One region of the Mycobacterium sp. NGS61 genome, then DNA from elsewhere that is predicted to be linked to it. Evidence: predicted binding sites of a transcription regulator. Region 1 holds the regulator's gene; the other holds the start of a gene.
What was found. The regulator LexA, encoded in region 1, represses DNA repair genes until DNA is damaged. The targets are predictions, from matches to a motif close to CGAACANNTGTTCG.
Positions count from the first base shown of each region.

Region 1 (8,321 bases):
GCGCTGGCCGCCGCCCTTGCGGAGTTCGCGGCACGCGGCTGACGACCTCCGGCACCGACCAACCACCCGGTTGGTATATGTTGGGGAAAGAGACACACATCTTTCCGACATCCGGAGGCCATACGCATGGGTAGCGCCGTCAAATACCAGCGCACGCTTTTCGAACCCGAGCACGACTTGTTCCGGGAGTCTTACCGGGCCTTCCTGGACCGCCACGTCGCTCCCTACCACGAGGAATGGGAGAAGGCCAAGATCGTCGACCGCGGCGTCTGGCTGGAGGCCGGCAAGCAGGGCTTCCTGGGTATGGCGGTGCCGGAGGAGTACGGCGGCGGTGGCAACCCCGACTACCGCTACAACACGATCGTTACCGAGGAGACCGTGGCCGGGCGCTACAGCGGTCTCGGATTCGGCCTGCACAACGACGTGGTGGCGCCCTATCTGCTGAAACTGACCAACGAAGAGCAGAAGCAGCGGTGGCTGCCCAAGTTCTGCACCGGCGAGCTGATCACCGCGATCGCGATGACCGAGCCGGGCACCGGCAGCGACCTGCAGGGCATCAAGACCCGCGCCGTCAAAGAGGGTGACCACTACATCCTGAACGGGTCGAAGACGTTCATCACCAATGGAATCAACTCCGACCTGGTGATCGTGGTCGCCCAGACCGACCCGGAGAAGGGCGCCCAGGGATTCAGCCTGCTGGTCGTCGAGCGCGGCATGGAGGGCTTCGAGCGGGGCCGCCACCTGGACAAGATCGGTCTGGACGCGCAGGACACCGCCGAACTGTCCTTCACCGACGTCAAGGTGCCGGTGGAGAATCTGCTGGGCGAAGAGGGTCTGGGCTTCATCTATCTGATGCAGAACCTGCCGCAGGAGCGGATCAACATCGCCATCATGGCCGCTGCGGCGATGGAGGCGGTGCTGGAGGACACCGTGCAGTACGCCAAGGAGCGCAAAGCATTCGGCAAGCCGATCGGCAGCTTCCAGAACACGCGGTTCCTGCTGGCCGAACTGGCCACCGAGGCCACCGTGGTGCGCATGATGGTGGACAACTTCCTGGCCCTGCACCTGGAGGAGAAGCTGACGGTCGAGCAGGCCGCGATGGCCAAGTGGTATTCCACCGAGAAGCAGGTTCACCTGATCGACCGGTGCCTGCAGCTGCACGGCGGATACGGTTACATGCGCGAATACCCGGTTGCCCGCGCGTATCTCGATGCTCGCGTGCAGACCATTTACGGTGGCACGACCGAGATCATGAAAGAGATCATCGGCCGCAGCCTCGGCGTCTGACGGTCGGCGGCCGCAGGCCGCGATTTCGATGTGGAACGTTGACCGGATCGAGCCCTAACGTAGCGTCGGTCCGTGCGAAATGCGTATCCGCTGCGCTCGGTCGAGACGCAGGTGCCGCTCTCCCATCTCTCGCGACACGGGCGCGGCCCGGCATCATTTCGACGTCGGGTCGATAACCGTTTCCGTAATATCTACAATTTGACTTCGCATTTCTCGTTCGCTAGAGCAAAGTTATGCGAGCCCGGCAACGATGCAGGTCGTAGCTGGGGAATGGCCCACGGCGGGCGATCCGCCGGCTCGCCAGGTGGGCAGGGGCATCGGCTGGGAGGCTTGGTGGACGGGCGGAGAGGGCAATTGAGCAAGCTGGTCGGTCGGGCGCTGCTCGGCTTGGCGGCTACCGCGCTGGCTGTGACGCTGCTGGCGCCGACCGCTGCGGCGTCCCCGATCGGCGACGCCGAGGCGGCCATGATGGCCGCGTGGGAGAAAGCCGGTGGCGACACCTCGACGCTGGGCGCCCGCAAGGGCGACGTCTATCCGATCGGGGACGGCTTCGGGCTGGACTTCGACGGCGGCAAGATGTACTTCACGCCTGCCTCCGGCGCGAAGTTCATGTTCGGCCCGATCCTGGAGAAATACGAATCGCTGGGTGGTCCCGCGGGTAGTGACCTGGGTTTTCCCACCATCAATGAAGTGCCCGGCCTCGCCGGACCGGACAGCCGGGTCAGTACCTTCGCCGCCAGCGACAACCCGGTGATCTTCTGGACGCCCGACCACGGTGCGTTCGTGGTGCGCGGCGCCCTGAACGCGGCGTGGGACAAGCTGGGCAGCTCCGGCGGCGTGCTGGGCGCCCCGATCAGCGATGAGACCTACGAGGGCGAGGTGACCTCGCAGAAGTTCACCGGCGGTGAGGTGTCCTGGAACCGCAAGACCAAGGAGTTCACCACCAATCCGGCGAACCTGGCCGAACAGCTCAAGGGTCTGCAGGTGGCGATCGACCCCACTGCCGCCATCAACATGGCGTGGCGCGCCGCAGGTGGCGCTGCCGGACCGCTGGGCGCCAAGAAGGGTAGTCAGTCGCCGATCGGCGGGGACGGCATCGCCCAGGAGTTCGACGGCGGCAAGATCTTCTTCAGCCCGGCCACCGGCGCCAACGCGGTCGAGGGGCCGATCCTGCAGAAGTACGAAGCAGTCGGTGGTCCGGTGAGCAGCGACCTGGGCTTTCCGGTCGCCAACGAGGCCGACGGCGGCATCACGCCCGCCAGCCGTGTCGCTGTGTTCTCCGCAGCTGACAAGCCGGTGATCTTCTGGACGCCCGAACACGGCGCTTTCGTCGTGCGCGGAGCCATGAAAGCCGCCTGGGACAAGCTCAAGGGGGCCACCGGCAAGCTCGGCGCCCCGGTCGCTGACCAGACGGTGGACGGCGACGTGGTGTCGCAGAAGTTCACCGGCGGCAAGATCTCGTGGAACCGCGCCAAGAACACGTTCACTACCGACCCGGCCAACCTCGCGCCGCTGCTGTCCGGCCTGCAGGTGTCGGGGCAGAACACCCCAAGTAATTCGGCGTCGGCGCCCGCGGGCAAGAAGTTCACCTTCCACTGGTGGTGGCTGATCGCGGCCATTCCTTTGCTGCTGCTGGTGCTGATGACGGTGTTGGTGGTGTCGGGTTTGCGTCGGCGCCGCGCCGCAGTACCGGATGCGCCGGTGTACGACCGCGACCGGGACCTCGGTGTGGAATACGACCCCGGTGCCGATGACCGCTGGCCGCATGAGGAAATCGATTACGGTTCCGAGCGTTTCCCGCCCGTCGACCAGCATGTCGAGGCAGAGGCGGACGCAGACCCCACCGCCGGCCGGGTCAGCTGGTCCAGAGCGGGGGCCGTCCCGCAGGCCGGCTCCGAGCAGGGTGTTGACGACGACGAATACGGCCACGTTGCCGAAGAGCATTTCGATCCGGACGGGTCGGCGGAGTTCGAGGAGGAAGACCCCGACGCGGTGGGCACCACGCCCATCCCCGTCGTGTCGCGCGGCGCTCTTGGTGAACTCGCCGAGGAGGAGCCGGTCGTGCCGGAGACAGTCGCGCCGGACGATTTCGCGCCGGAGGTGTCGGTGCCGCAGACGAATGCGCCGTACCTGCCGGTCCCGGACGTGCCGGAGTTCGAGGAAGTGCCCGAACCCCTGGACGTTCAGGAGAGCCCGGAACCCCCGGAGTTCGTGGAGTACCCGGAAACGGAGCCGGCCCGGCCGTCCAGCGAGGATTATGCGGACGCGTTTTACCCGGTGACCGAGCCGGGGCGCAATGCGGACGACGAGTCACCCGATCTCGCCTCACCGCCGGATGCCGTCGCGGTTCCCGAGCTGCGAAAGGGTCGACATGCCGCAGCGGACCCGGCCGGGTATGCCGTGGAACCTGACACGCCGTTCGGGGCCGCCCCGCAGGTCCAAGCGCCGACCGCCGCGCCAGCAGGCAGCGCCGCGGTGCGCCCGACCATCCATCTGCCGCTCGACGACGACCCGTACCGGGCGCCGGACGGCTATCCCATCAAGGCCAGTGCCCGGTTCGGGCTGTACTACACGCCCACCAGCGCGCTGTACCACGACACCCTGGCCGAGATCTGGTTCGCCAACGAAGACGCCGCGCGCGCCAACGGTTTCGTCAGAGCCGATTGAGGATGCGCGCTACACCTTGCGAATCACGGTGACGACCTTGCCGAGCACGATCGCATCGTTGCCGGGAATCGGATCGAACGCGGGGTTGTGCGGCATCAGCCACACTTGACCGCCCGCTCGCTTGAACGTCTTCACAGTGGCCTCGCCGTCGATCATCGCCGCGACGATGTCGCCGTTGTCAGCGACATTCTGCTGGCGGACGACGACCCAGTCGCCGTCGCAGATGGCGGCCTCGACCATCGACTCACCCACCACCTTGAGCAGGAACAGCGTCCCTTCGCCCACCAGCTCGCGGGGCAACGGGAACACGTCTTCGACGGCTTCCTCAGCCAGGATCGGGCCGCCGGCGGCAATGCGCCCCAAGACCGGGACGAAAGTGGGTTCCGGCAGGGCGTCCGAGCCGATGACATCGGTACGGGGCACTGCCGCATCGTCGGCACCGCGCACGTCGACGGCGCGCGGGCGATTCGGGTCGCGCCGCAGATAGCCTTTGCGCTCCAGGGTGCGTAACTGGTGGGCGACCGACGAGGTGGACGTCAGGCCCACCGCGTCGCCGATCTCGCGGATACTCGGCGGATAGCCCCGCGTTGTCACCGAGGTACGGATGACCTCGAGGATGGTGCGCTGCCGCTCGGTCAGCGTTACATCGGCCGCAGGTGGCCGGCCTTGTGTCGCTTTCGCACTACCCGGGCCGAAACCGGCCGCGGTGTCGTTGCTGTCGCTCATGGATCTGAATGTAACCGCACCAGGCTCAAAATTCAAACATGTGTTCGACCGGGCGTGTCATCGCCCAGACCACAGCCGAAATCTGCGGAAATAAAGTGAATCACAAGTGTGTAACTTCCGCGTGGTCGGGGTATCTGATAGTCACCCAGCTGGTTGCACCGACAAATCCTTGTCGGTGGTGAGGTCTACCGTTTTGCTCGTGCGACACGCGTCGCTCAAATGTTCGGGTTTCGAACACGTGAGCGACTATGGTCGAACACACGAGCGATAAGTAGTCGACCGGAGGGAACGGCATGACACTCATCTACGCGGGTCCGCACCGCAGCGGGAACACGCAGGGCCACCTGAACAGGCCTGTTGGGCGGCCGGTGCGCCAATATCCCTCGTACCGCGCCGGCCAGGGTGGATCCAGCAGACCGGGGCCCGCACGCCCGGGTGTGGCGCCCGTTCGCTACTACGGCACCGGCGTCACGCGCTCGACGGTCGCACATCGCAGACGCCCGGTGAGCGTGGCCACCACGATCGGACTGGCCCTGCTTGCGGGCGTCATCACCGTGTGGCTGGGGCTGATGGCGAACTTCGGCAGCATGGTCAACGACGGCGCGGCCGAGTCGGCGCCGCAGGTGCCCGCCGCCCTGGCGGTCGTGCGGGTGGAACCGGGGGAGTCGTTGCAAGACCTCGCTGCCCGGGTGGCGCCCGGCGCGCCGGTGCGCGACGTCGTGGAACGGATTCGCGACCTGAACGCACTGGATTCCAGTGCGGTCTCGGCGGGTCAGACCCTGATCGCCCCGATCGGCTGAGCGAGCACCCGCCCGATCGGTGGTTGCCCGGGTCAGCGTTGGCCCGCTACGGAGCACGCAGGTACTGTCGGGGTGTTCTTCTACCCGGATACCAGTCGGTACGGCAAAGGAGCGGCTCTTGCACTGCCCGTTCTGCCGGCATCCCGATTCGCGGGTGATCGACTCGCGAGAAACCGATGAGGGCCAGGCGATTCGCCGTCGTCGCTCGTGCCCGGAATGCGGACGCCGGTTCACGACGGTGGAGACCGCGGTGTTGGCCGTGGTCAAGCGCAGCGGCGTCACCGAGCCCTTCAGTCGCGAGAAGGTGATCAGTGGCGTCCGCCGGGCCTGTCAGGGGCGCCAGGTTGACGACGATGCGCTGAATTTACTTGCCCAGCAGGTGGAGGACGCGGTGCGTGCCGCCGGCCCCGAGGTCCCCAGCAACGAGGTCGGCCTGGCCATTCTGGGACCGCTGCGCGACCTCGACGAGGTGGCCTACCTGCGGTTCGCCTCCGTCTACCGGTCCTTCTCGTCGGCCGACGATTTCGAGCGCGAGATCGAGGCGCTGCGCGCGCACCGCAACGTTTCGACGTCCGGCTGACCGCACCCCGATGGGCGCCGAACTACATCCTGATCTGCATGCGCTGGCGCCGTTGTTAGGTACCTGGGTGGGCCGGGGCGCGGGGGAGTATCCGACGATCCAGCCTTTCGAATACCTCGAAGAGGTTGTCTTCGCCCACGTCGGCAAGCCCTTCCTGAGCTATGGACAGAAGACCAAGGCCCCCGCCGACGGCAAGCCGTTGCATGCCGAGACGGGCTATCTTCGGGTACCGCAGCCCGGTCACGTGGAGCTGGTGCTGGCCCATCCCAGCGGCATCACCGAAATAGCGGTCGGCACCTACTCGGTGACCGGTGACGTCATCGAAATCGATGTGGCGACAACCAGTATCGGACTGACGCCGACGGCCAAAGAGGTCAGCGCCCTGGGGCGGTCGTTGCGGATCGCGGGGGACGAGCTGTCGTACTCGCTGCAGATGGGTGCGGTCGGGCAACCCCTGCAACACCATCTGTCCGCCACGCTGCGCCGACAGCTGTGACAGCCGCGCCGGCTCGCGGACGCGAACTCAGGTGGCGCTGCGCTCGTCGGCACCCATCGCGTTGAGCACGGCCACCCGGGTGTCAGTCGGACCGCTCACGGTTCCCTCGCCGCCGCCGGTGCGAAGCAACTCGCGCAGCGCGGCCTGGTCGTAGTCGGGGGGCGCGGTGGTGTCGATGAAGCGCTGGACGAGGTCGAGGAAGCGGGCCGGGTCGTCGTGAAACGGAAAGTGCGCGGCGTTCTCGAAGATTTCGAGTTGGGACCCCGGCATTGCGGCGTGCGCCATGTACGCGTGCTGGACCGGGATGACCGAGTCCTTGCGGCCCCAGATGATCTGCACCGGAATCGCCTGGGTCAAATAACATCGGTCCAGCATGGTGACGATCTGGCCGCGCCAGTCGACGACCGCCCGCAGGGTGCGGGTGAACGCCGCCGAAGCGGTCGGCTCCGGGAGATCGTCCAATATCCGCAGCATGTTCGGCAGATCCTGGCCGATAGCCGTCGACCCGAGCGCCAGACCCGCCAACCGGCCCAGCAACTGCACCGCCGGCAGCACCAGCGGCAGGCGCAGCAGCGCCAGCGCCTCGGCGCCCATCGGCAGCGACGCGAACCGCAACGCGATGTTGACGTCCTTGGTGACGCCCCCGGCGCCCACCAGGATCAGGCGCTCGACCAGATGGGGGAACTGGTAGGCGAACTGCATGGCCACCCCACCGCCCAGCGAGTGGCCGATGATGGTGACCCGCTCGATGTCCAGCACGCTGAGCAGGTCGCGCATGCCGTTGGCGTACGCCGCGGCTGAGTAGTCGGCGCGCGGTTTGTCAGATTTGCCGTGGCCCAACAGATCTGGGGCGATGACGGTGAACCGCTGGGCCAGTTTGGCGTGGATACCGGTCCACGTCGTGGAGTTGTCGCCGATGCCGTGGATCAGCAGGATCGCCGGGCCGGATCCGGCGATCCGGAACGCCCGCTTGTAGCCGTGGATGGTGCGGAACTGCAGCGACGGGGTGGTCACTTCCCGCACCGGGCGAAGATTGCGTTTTCGCTCGGTCATGTCGCCAACCTCGTCGTCGGGCCGTTAAGGCGTTCGGGACTAACTCGAATCGTCGTCGTCGTGCTTCTTCTCCGCCTGCTGAGCCAGAAAGCGCTCGAACTCGGCGCCCAGCTCGTCGCCGCTGGGCAGTTCCTCGTCACGTGCCAGCAAGGATCTGTTTTCCTGAGCGTCGATGAACGCATCGTACTGGCGCTCGAGCGCGGTCACCACTTGAGCGACTTCCGCGCTCGCCTGGACCTGTTCGTCGATCTTGGTCCGGATCTCAGCGGCCGCCTCGGCCAGCGCCTCCACCGGCAGATCCAGCGATCCCGTCTTCGCCACCTGCTCGAGCAGAGCCTGCGCGGCGGCCGGGTAATCAGTCTGGGTGAGGTAGTGCGGGACGTGCACGGTGAAGCCGACCACCTCGTGGCCGTGTTGCGCCATCCGGTATTCCAGCAGGTTGGACGCGCTACCCGGGACCTGGATCTCGGAAATCCACGGCTGGAAGTCGGCGATCAGCTCGGCGTTGTTCGAGTGTGCGGTCATCGTGACGGGCCGGGTGTGGGGGACGGCCATCGGAACAGTGCCCAGGCCGATCGTCTGCCGCACGCCCAGGCGTTCGGCCAGCAGTCGCACCGCGGTGATGAACCGCTCCCACTTCAGGTCCGGTTCCATGCCGGCCAGCAGCAGAAACGGGGTCCCGACGCTGTCGCGCAGCGCGTACAGGCTTAAT
Region 1 covers NZ_JCALCL010000013.1:29,057-37,377, forward strand. Annotated here, with positions in the region: gene hflX (GTPase HflX) at 1-42, shown strand, start outside; gene AC5Y3Z_RS22015 (acyl-CoA dehydrogenase family protein) at 127-1,287, shown strand; gene AC5Y3Z_RS22020 (LGFP repeat-containing protein) at 1,621-3,954, shown strand; gene lexA (transcriptional repressor LexA) at 3,964-4,680, opposite strand; gene AC5Y3Z_RS22030 (LysM peptidoglycan-binding domain-containing protein) at 4,974-5,480, shown strand; gene nrdR (transcriptional regulator NrdR) at 5,599-6,060, shown strand; gene AC5Y3Z_RS22040 (peroxynitrite isomerase) at 6,071-6,556, shown strand; gene AC5Y3Z_RS22045 (alpha/beta fold hydrolase) at 6,584-7,609, opposite strand; gene AC5Y3Z_RS22050 (proteasome assembly chaperone family protein) at 7,649-8,321, opposite strand, start outside.

Region 2 (8,321 bases), on a different contig from region 1:
CTGACGGTGATCTCGCCGATGGCCCGCAGTGCGTCCGCCAACTCGGACATGCGCCGGTCCCCCTTGCGCACGGCTATCTCGGCGAGGTCGGCGACAACGGCGTCGGCTCCGGGTATCGCGTCGCGGCCAAATCCGATCACGAGCGCGAACCCCGCGTCCCGCGCGACATTGACCCGGGAGGCGTCGGATGCGACAACAGCACATCTACCCCGCGGCACGGCCAGTCGCTCGGCCGACTCGATCACGGGGTTCGGCGTGTAGGTAGCGGTGCGAACGCCCGCCTCACGCATGTCGTTCAGTACCGATTCAGCGAGCGGCAGGTCCGTGTCGAAGAGGACCGCGTCGATGCGTCGCGGGTCGATGGTGACCGGCATGTACCCACCCTCTCACGAGGGGGTTGCCGGTCGGGTCAGTGGCGGCGCACTCGCGCCGGTGGCGCGGACGGCCGCCACCGGACCGCGGCGCTGGGAACCGAAGGCCTTTTGCGTGGGCGTTCGAACGGCAGCACCGAGCTCCGGCCGAGCGCCAGCAGACGCGTCGTACCCTGTTCGATGCCGGCGGCAAGCTGCTCCAGCTGGGCGGCCGCCTGGTATTCGGCGGTGACACCGAAGATCAGATCGTCGGCGTAGCTCAGCACTGCGACCCCGGTGCTGAGTTGCGGCCCGGTCGGTGGGACCGGCAGCAGGCGCTGCAGTGGTTGACCCAGCAACTGCAACCGGTGCCGTGGTCCGGGCGCCCCAGTGCTCAACGTCACCGCATCGTGTTTGCGGAACCGAGACACCGATTGAATGATGTTGGTGTACAGCGCCCGTGGTGAACGTGCTGGGTGGGGTTGGACCTGCTGCCTCGACCCGGCGTGCACCGCCTGCAGCTGCCGGACGGGATCCTCGAGATCGACGGGGAGGTAGGTCAGCGTCGGGCCGACGGCCCGCAGCGAGTCCGCCCGGGGTTGCTCACCGCGGCTCACCAGCACGGTGCGGAAGCTTTCGGTGATCGCGGCGACGGCGACGTCGTTGGTGCTCACCCCGAACTTGCGGGCCAACCTGTCGACGGCGGCGCGGGGGACGCGCACCGTGCGATAGTGCCGCAGTGTGTTCGCCGGTCCGGCCGGCGCGGGCCAGGTGCTCGCGGCGGCGGCGACGTCGGCGGCAACCCGTGCCGCGATCTTGACCGCGCCGAACGGCAACTGCCACCAGGTGTCGCCGTCGGGTGGTGAAACCGGAGGCCGGGCAACGGCATCGGTGAAGGCAACGGGATCGCCGTCGTCGCAGAGCCGGGTGAGCAGATGCGCCGGCGGGAGGTCGCGCGCAAGGCCGTGGTGGATCTTCAGCAGGATTGCCCACTGGTTGCCCTCGAGGCGCTCGATGATCCAGCACTCCCACGGCGGGCGGCCGGGCTCCAGCGGCCGCTCCAGGGCGTGGGCGATGGCCCGGAACAGCTCGGCGTCGTCACCGGGGGGAGGCAGGGCGACCCGCTGCAGGTGCGGGGTGACGTCCGAACCCGGCTGAATGCGTTCGCTCAGCAAATTCTCGATGACGGTGTGATCGGGCTTGGTCCCGCGGATGACGGCCACCGCTCCCGTCGCCAGATCTGTGTGCCGGTCGTGTTCTGGGATCCGCAGCGGTCCCACGTGCACCATTGTCGTCGTCGTCATGCCAAGCCCCCACCGATGTCTGCAACAGTTGTACCAGTATCCGAGGGGGATGTGCACGCCGGTAGGTCAGCCAGGTTAAGAATGCGTTTATCAGATAAAGAGGTATTTAACTGGGGCGATATCACCGTAGCGCGTCATGTTCGCAAATTGTTTCGGCGGCGTTCCAAAGGTGTTCCGGTGCGGGTTTCGAACTGTTGGCGACGACGTGACACTCGAACAGATGTTCGATATACTGGTTCGGTGGGATGGCACAACGGGCCGCCGAGTTGGTCGGAGATGGAGCGGGTTCTCGACGGCAAACCGCGCCATGCGGGCCGGCCGGCCGCGGCTGTGCCGGCTGGTGATGCTCCGTTGTCGCAGAAGCGCGGATCGTATTCAGCAAAATCGGACGGGCGCCGGCGCCGGTCGTCGGTCGCATATGCCGAATTGCATGCGCATTCGGCGTACAGCTTCCTCGACGGGGCCAGCACGCCGGAGGAGTTGGTGGAGGAGGCAGCCCGGCTGGACCTGTGGGCGCTGGCGCTGACCGACCACAACGGCCTGTACGGCGCGGTGCGATTCGCTGAAGCGGCCGTCGAACTCGACATGCGCACGGTGTTCGGCGCGGAATTGTCGCTGAGCTGCCAGGCGCGCACCGAGCAACCGGATCCGCCCGGGCCGCATCTGCTGGTGCTGGCCCGAGGTCCCGAAGGGTACCGGCGGCTGTCGCGGCAACTGGCCACCGCACACCTGGCCGGCGGGGAGAAGGGCAAGCTGCGTTACGACCTCGACGCATTGACCGAAGCCGCCGGCGGCCACTGGCACATTCTCACCGGATGCCGGAAAGGTTCTGTGCGACAAGCACTCTCCGACTCCGGACCCGATGCGGCGCGGCTGGCGTTGGCCGACCTGGTGGATCGGTTCGGGGCACATCGGGTGAGCATCGAACTGACCCATCATGGTCAACCCCTCGACGACGAACGCAATGCGCTGCTGGCCGGGCTGGCGCCGCACTTCGGGGTCGGTGTCGTCGCCACCACCGGAGCGCACTTCGCCGATCCGTCCCGGCGCCGGCTGGCCATGGCGATGGGTGCGATCCGGGCCCGGCAGTCCCTGGACGACGCCGAGGGATGGCTGGCACCACTGGGCGGCTCACACCTGCGCTCCGGTGAGGAAATGGCCCGGCTGTTCGCGCACTTGCCCTTTAGGGGCACTGACGCGGTGACCGCGGCCGCCGAACTCGGCGAGCAGTGCGCGTTCGGGCTGGCATTGATCGCGCCGCAGCTGCCACCCTTCGACGTACCCGAAGGGCACACCGAGGACAGTTGGCTGCGCGCCCTGACCATGGCGGGTGCGGCCGATCGCTACGGACCGGCCGATCGGGCGAAAAGAGCATACGACCAGATCGAGCACGAACTGAAAATCATTGCCCGACTGAGTTTTCCGGGTTACTTCCTGGTGGTGGACGACATCACCCGGTTCTGTCGAGAAAACGACATCCTGTGTCAGGGCAGGGGATCGGCGGCCAATTCCGCGGTCTGTTACGCCCTCGGGGTGACCGCTGTCGACCCGATAGCCAACGATTTGCTGTTCGAGCGCTTCCTCTCGCCCGCCCGCGACGGCCCGCCCGACATCGACATCGACATCGAGTCCGACCAGCGCGAAAAAGTCATCCAGTACGTCTACGACAAGTACGGCCGGGATTATGCCGCCCAGGTAGCCAACGTCATCACCTACCGGCCGCGCAGTGCGGTGCGCGACATGGCGCGCGCGCTGGGTTTCTCGCAGGGACAGCAGGACGCGTGGAGCAAGCAGATCAGTCACTGGTCGGGGCAGCCCGCCGATATCGAGGGCATTCCCGAGCAGGTGGTGGACCTGGCCAACCAGATCCGGAACCTGCCGCGGCACATGGGTATCCATTCCGGCGGCATGGTGATCTGCGACCGCCCGATCGCCGACGTGTGCCCGGTGGAATGGGCGCGCATGGCGAACCGCAGTGTGTTGCAGTGGGACAAAGACGACTGTGCGGCAATCGGTTTGGTGAAATTCGATCTGCTGGGTCTGGGCATGCTCTCGGCGCTGCACTACGCGCGGGATCTGGTGGCCGAGCACAAAGGCATCAATGTGGACTTCGCCCGGCTCGATCTCTCCGAACCGGCGGTGTACGAGATGCTGTCGCGGGCCGATTCGGTGGGCGTGTTCCAGGTGGAGTCGCGCGCGCAGATGGCTACGCTGCCGCGGCTGCGGCCGCGGGTCTTCTACGACCTGGTGGTAGAAGTCGCGCTGATCCGGCCCGGGCCCATCCAGGGCGGGTCGGTGCATCCCTACATCAAACGTCGCAACGGTGTCGACCCGGTCGTCTACGATCACCCGTCGATGGAACCGGCATTGCGTAAAACGTTGGGAGTACCGCTTTTCCAGGAACAGCTGATGCAGCTGGCGGTCGACTGCGCCGGCTTCTCGGCCGCCGAAGCCGACCAGTTGCGGCGCGCCATGGGCTCCAAGCGCTCCACCGAACGCATGCGACGGCTGCGCGACCGGTTTTACGACGGCATGCGCACCTTGCACGGGGCGCCGGACGAGGTGATCGAGCGGACCTACGAAAAGCTGGAGGCGTTCGCCAACTTCGGTTTCCCGGAAAGTCACGCGCTGTCCTTCGCGTCGCTGGTGTTCTACTCGTCGTGGTTCAAGCTGCACCACCCGGCGGCGTTCTGTGCGGCGTTGCTGCGCGCCCAGCCGATGGGTTTCTATTCGTCGCAGTCGCTGGTGGCTGACGCGCGCCGGCACGGCGTGCTGGTGCACGGTCCAGACGTGAATGCCAGCCTGGCTTTCGCGACGCTGGAGAACGCCGGGCTGGAGGTCCGGTTGGGGCTGGGGGCGGTCCGCCACATCGGCGAAGACCTGGCTGAGAAACTGGTCGACGAGCGAAAAACCAACGGCCCGTTCATCTCCCTGCTGGACCTGACCACTCGACTGCAATTGAGCGTCCCGCAGACCGAAGCGCTGGCGACGGCCGGCGCGCTGGGCTGTTTCGGGATGTCCCGGCGTGAAGGGTTGTGGGCGGCCGGGGCCGCGGCCACCCAACGGCCGGACCGGTTGCCCGGCGTCGGCTCGTCCTCACACATCCCCGCGCTGCCCGGAATGAGCGAACTGGAGCTGGCGGCTGCCGACGTGTGGGCCACCGGCGTCTCCCCGGACAGCTATCCGACGCAGTTCCTGCGGGCCGACCTCGACGCACTGGGGGTGGTGCCCGCCGCCGCATTGGGGGAGGTGCCCGACGGGGACCGGGTGCTGGTCGCCGGCGCGGTGACCCATCGGCAGCGGCCCGGCACCGCCCGGGGGGTGACGTTCGTCAACCTCGAGGACGAGACGGGCATGATCAACGTGCTGTGCACACCGGGGGTGTGGGAACGCCACCGCAAGCTGGCCCACACCGCGCCGGCGCTGCTGATCCGCGGTCAGGTCCAAAACGCCAGCGGCGCAATCACTGTCGTGGCCGATCGGATCGGCCGCATCACTTTGGCGGTGGGCTCGAAGTCCCGGGATTTCCGGTGAGTTTGTGCTGGTGCGCGAGCACCACCGCGTGGATACGGTCGCGCACACCGAGTTTGGCCAGGATGCGCGACACATGCGTCTTGACCGTCTCCTCGCTGACCACCAACTCCGCGGCGATCTCGGCGTTGCTGTGGGCCTCGGCGACCAGCAACAGCACCTCGTACTCCCGGGCGGTGAGGGAGGCCACTGCGGCGGGAGTGGGCACCGGTGCCAGCGAGTCCGCGACCCGGGCGGCCAGTCGGCGGGTCATCGCGGGATCGATGACGGAGTCGCCGCGCGCCACGATCCGGATGGCGCCCACAAGTTCCTCCGGCGGAAGGGATTTCAGCAGGAAGCCACTGGCCCCGGCCTGCAGTGCCTGCGCCAGCACCGTCTCGCTGTCGTAGGTGGTCAACATCAGCACCCGGGTGTCGCCGGCCGAGACGATCGGGGCGATGGCCGCGATCCCGTCGAGTTTGGGCATCCGCACATCGAGCACGCACACGTCGGGACGAAGTCGCAACGTCTGCTCGATCGCGGTGCGCCCGTCGCCGACATCGGCGACGCACGAGGTGTCGGGATGCGCGTCGATGATGGCGCGTAGTCCGGCACGGAACACCGCATGATCGTCGGCGATCAGCACGCGGATGGTCATGGCGTCGCGATCGGCAGCGACACCATGGCGCGCCATTCGTTCTGGCCACCGCATTCCAGCCTGCCGCCGAACAACTCGGCGCGGCGCCGGATCCCGTCCAGGCCATGATGCAGCGAATCACCGGAATAAGGTTGCACAGCAATGGGATTGGTTTGCACAATCTCGAGCCGTGCACCGGCCCGGCGCACCTCCAGACGGGCGGTGCCATCGCCGTGGCGCAGCGCGTTGGTGAGGAGTTCCTGCACGATCCGATACACCGTCACGTCCAGTGACGGCGGCAAGACCAGCGGGTCGGTGGGCAGCACGAGTTCGACCGTAAGGCCCGCCCTGCCCACCGACTCGACGAGTTCGTCGATACCGCCCAGGCCGGGCTGGCGGTCGCCGGCGTCGTGTCGGCCGTGCAGCAGGTCGAGCTGGCGGCGCAGATCCACCATCGCGGCCCGGCTGGAGGATTCCACCGCCGACAGGGATTCGGTGACCGCGGGCTGGCCGCCCGCCAAGGCGATCCGGGCCGCACCGGCGTGCACGCCGATGGCGCTGACGTGATGGGAGATCACGTCATGCAGGTCGCGCGCGATGGCTTCGCGCTCGTCGGTCAGTGCCCGTTCCAGCGCGAGGCGCTGCTCCTGAGCACGCAACCGGTCGCGCTGTTCGAGTTCGGTGACGTAGATGCCCCCGGTCGCGGTGTACCGGCCCACCAGCCAGGGCACGAACCCGTTGGACCCGGCGATGATCACCAGCAGCCGCCAGTCGTCTCGGCCGGCTGCATTGAGGATCGCCGCCCATCCCACCGCCCCCACCAACAGCGGAACGATCACCAGCGAAACCCGAGTGGACAACCAGGCGCCGGCGCGGAACCCGGCCACCAGGATGCCGATATCGCTGACACCGGTGGCCCGGCCGTGGTGGTAGAGCAACAGGCACGCCAGCAACCTGGTCACGACCTGCGTCACGGCGACCAGGGCCACCGAGGCGGGCGGACCGGCCAGGGCCAGGTCTGCCGCCGCCAGCAGCCCCGCCACTGCCGTCGCGGCAACCGGCGCTTCGCCGTAGATCCCCGAGACCAGAAAATAGGTGACGTCGACCGCGGCGGCGATCACCCCCACCAGCAGCGATTGACGCGTCAACGACCGGCGCACCTGTTCCAGCGGCAGGTCGGCGGTGCGGGCCATGGGAGGCCACACTACCGCTGCGCATCCCCCACGAGAGGGATGCGCAATCGCTCCGGTGCGCGATGTCTGGCCGATCGATTGTTCATAGCGTGGCGGCATGCAAGCCACCACCATGCTGATCCTCGCGACGGTTCCCGCCTTCGTGCTGTTGTCGTTCCTGGAATGGGTCGACGTGCGCCGCGACCCCGCCGAGTCGGCGTTCTCGGCGCGCGACACCGCCGGCAACTGGGCGACCTATCTGCTCAACGCCACCTTCAGAATCCTCGGGCACTACGTGCTGCCGTTCTCCACGATCGTCGCGGCCGGCGCGCTGACCCCGCTGCACCTGTCGCCGCGGCACTGGTGGGTGTGGGTGGCGTGCCTGGTGGTCACCGACTGCTGCTACTACTGGGCCCACCGCGGCGATCACCGCATCCGGCTGCTGTGGGCCGCGCACAGCGTGCATCACTCGAGTACGCATTTCAACATCTCGACCAACCTGCGGCTGCCGTGGTTCCACCCGGTGTCCTACGCCGTGCGCAGCATGGCCTGGCTGCCGGCCGCGCTGCTGGGATTTCCGGCATGGATGATCTTCCTGGTCAACACCGCCGGTTTGGTCTTCCAGATCCCGTGCCACACCGAACGGATCGGAAAGCTCTGGCGGCCATACGAATTCCTGTTCAACACCCCGTCACACCACCGGGTGCACCACGGCTCCAACCCGGCCTACCTCGACAAGAACTACGGCGGTGTGTTCATCATCTGGGACCGGTGCTTCGGTAGCTATGCCGAGGAGGTCGAGCCGGTGCGTTACGGGCTGACGCACCGCATCGACACCGACAATCCGGTGAAATACAACTACCTGGAGACGGTGTCGCTGATGCGCGACGTATCGCACGCCGAGTCGTGGCGGGGCCGGTTCGGCTACATGTTCGGGCCGCCGGGTTGGACCGAATCGCGGGTGCCCGCGCGACTTCTGGAGAATTACGCTCGGAGTCCCGGAACCCGTTGTGGCAGTTCGACGGTCGTGGCCGACGATCAGCGCGGGTAGGGTGCCCCACATGACCCTCGACCTGACCGTGGACGAAGTCCTGCGCACCACCCGCTCGGTCCGTAAGCGCCTCGATTTCGACAAGCCGGTGTCGCGCGACGTGCTGATGGAGTGCCTGGAGCTGGCGCTGCAGGCACCGACCGGTTCCAATTCGCAGGGCTGGCAATGGGTTTTCGTCGAGGACGCGGACAAGAAGAAGGCGATCGGCGACGTCTATCTGGCCAATGCCCGCGGCTACCTCAGCTCGCCGGCCCGCGAATACGCCGAGGGCGACACCCGCGGCGAGCGGATGGGTCG
Region 2 covers NZ_JCALCL010000001.1:840,885-849,205, reverse strand. Annotated here, with positions in the region: gene otsB (trehalose-phosphatase) at 1-374, opposite strand, end outside; gene AC5Y3Z_RS04060 (wax ester/triacylglycerol synthase domain-containing protein) at 410-1,654, opposite strand; gene AC5Y3Z_RS04055 (error-prone DNA polymerase) at 1,895-5,188, shown strand; gene AC5Y3Z_RS04050 (response regulator) at 5,148-5,822, opposite strand; gene AC5Y3Z_RS04045 (sensor histidine kinase) at 5,819-6,994, opposite strand; gene AC5Y3Z_RS04040 (sterol desaturase family protein) at 7,092-8,024, shown strand; gene AC5Y3Z_RS04035 (nitroreductase family protein) at 8,035-8,321, shown strand, end outside.
Region 2: a site for LexA is predicted at 1,868-1,881, ahead of AC5Y3Z_RS04055 (error-prone DNA polymerase). Genes of this name have one in related genera too.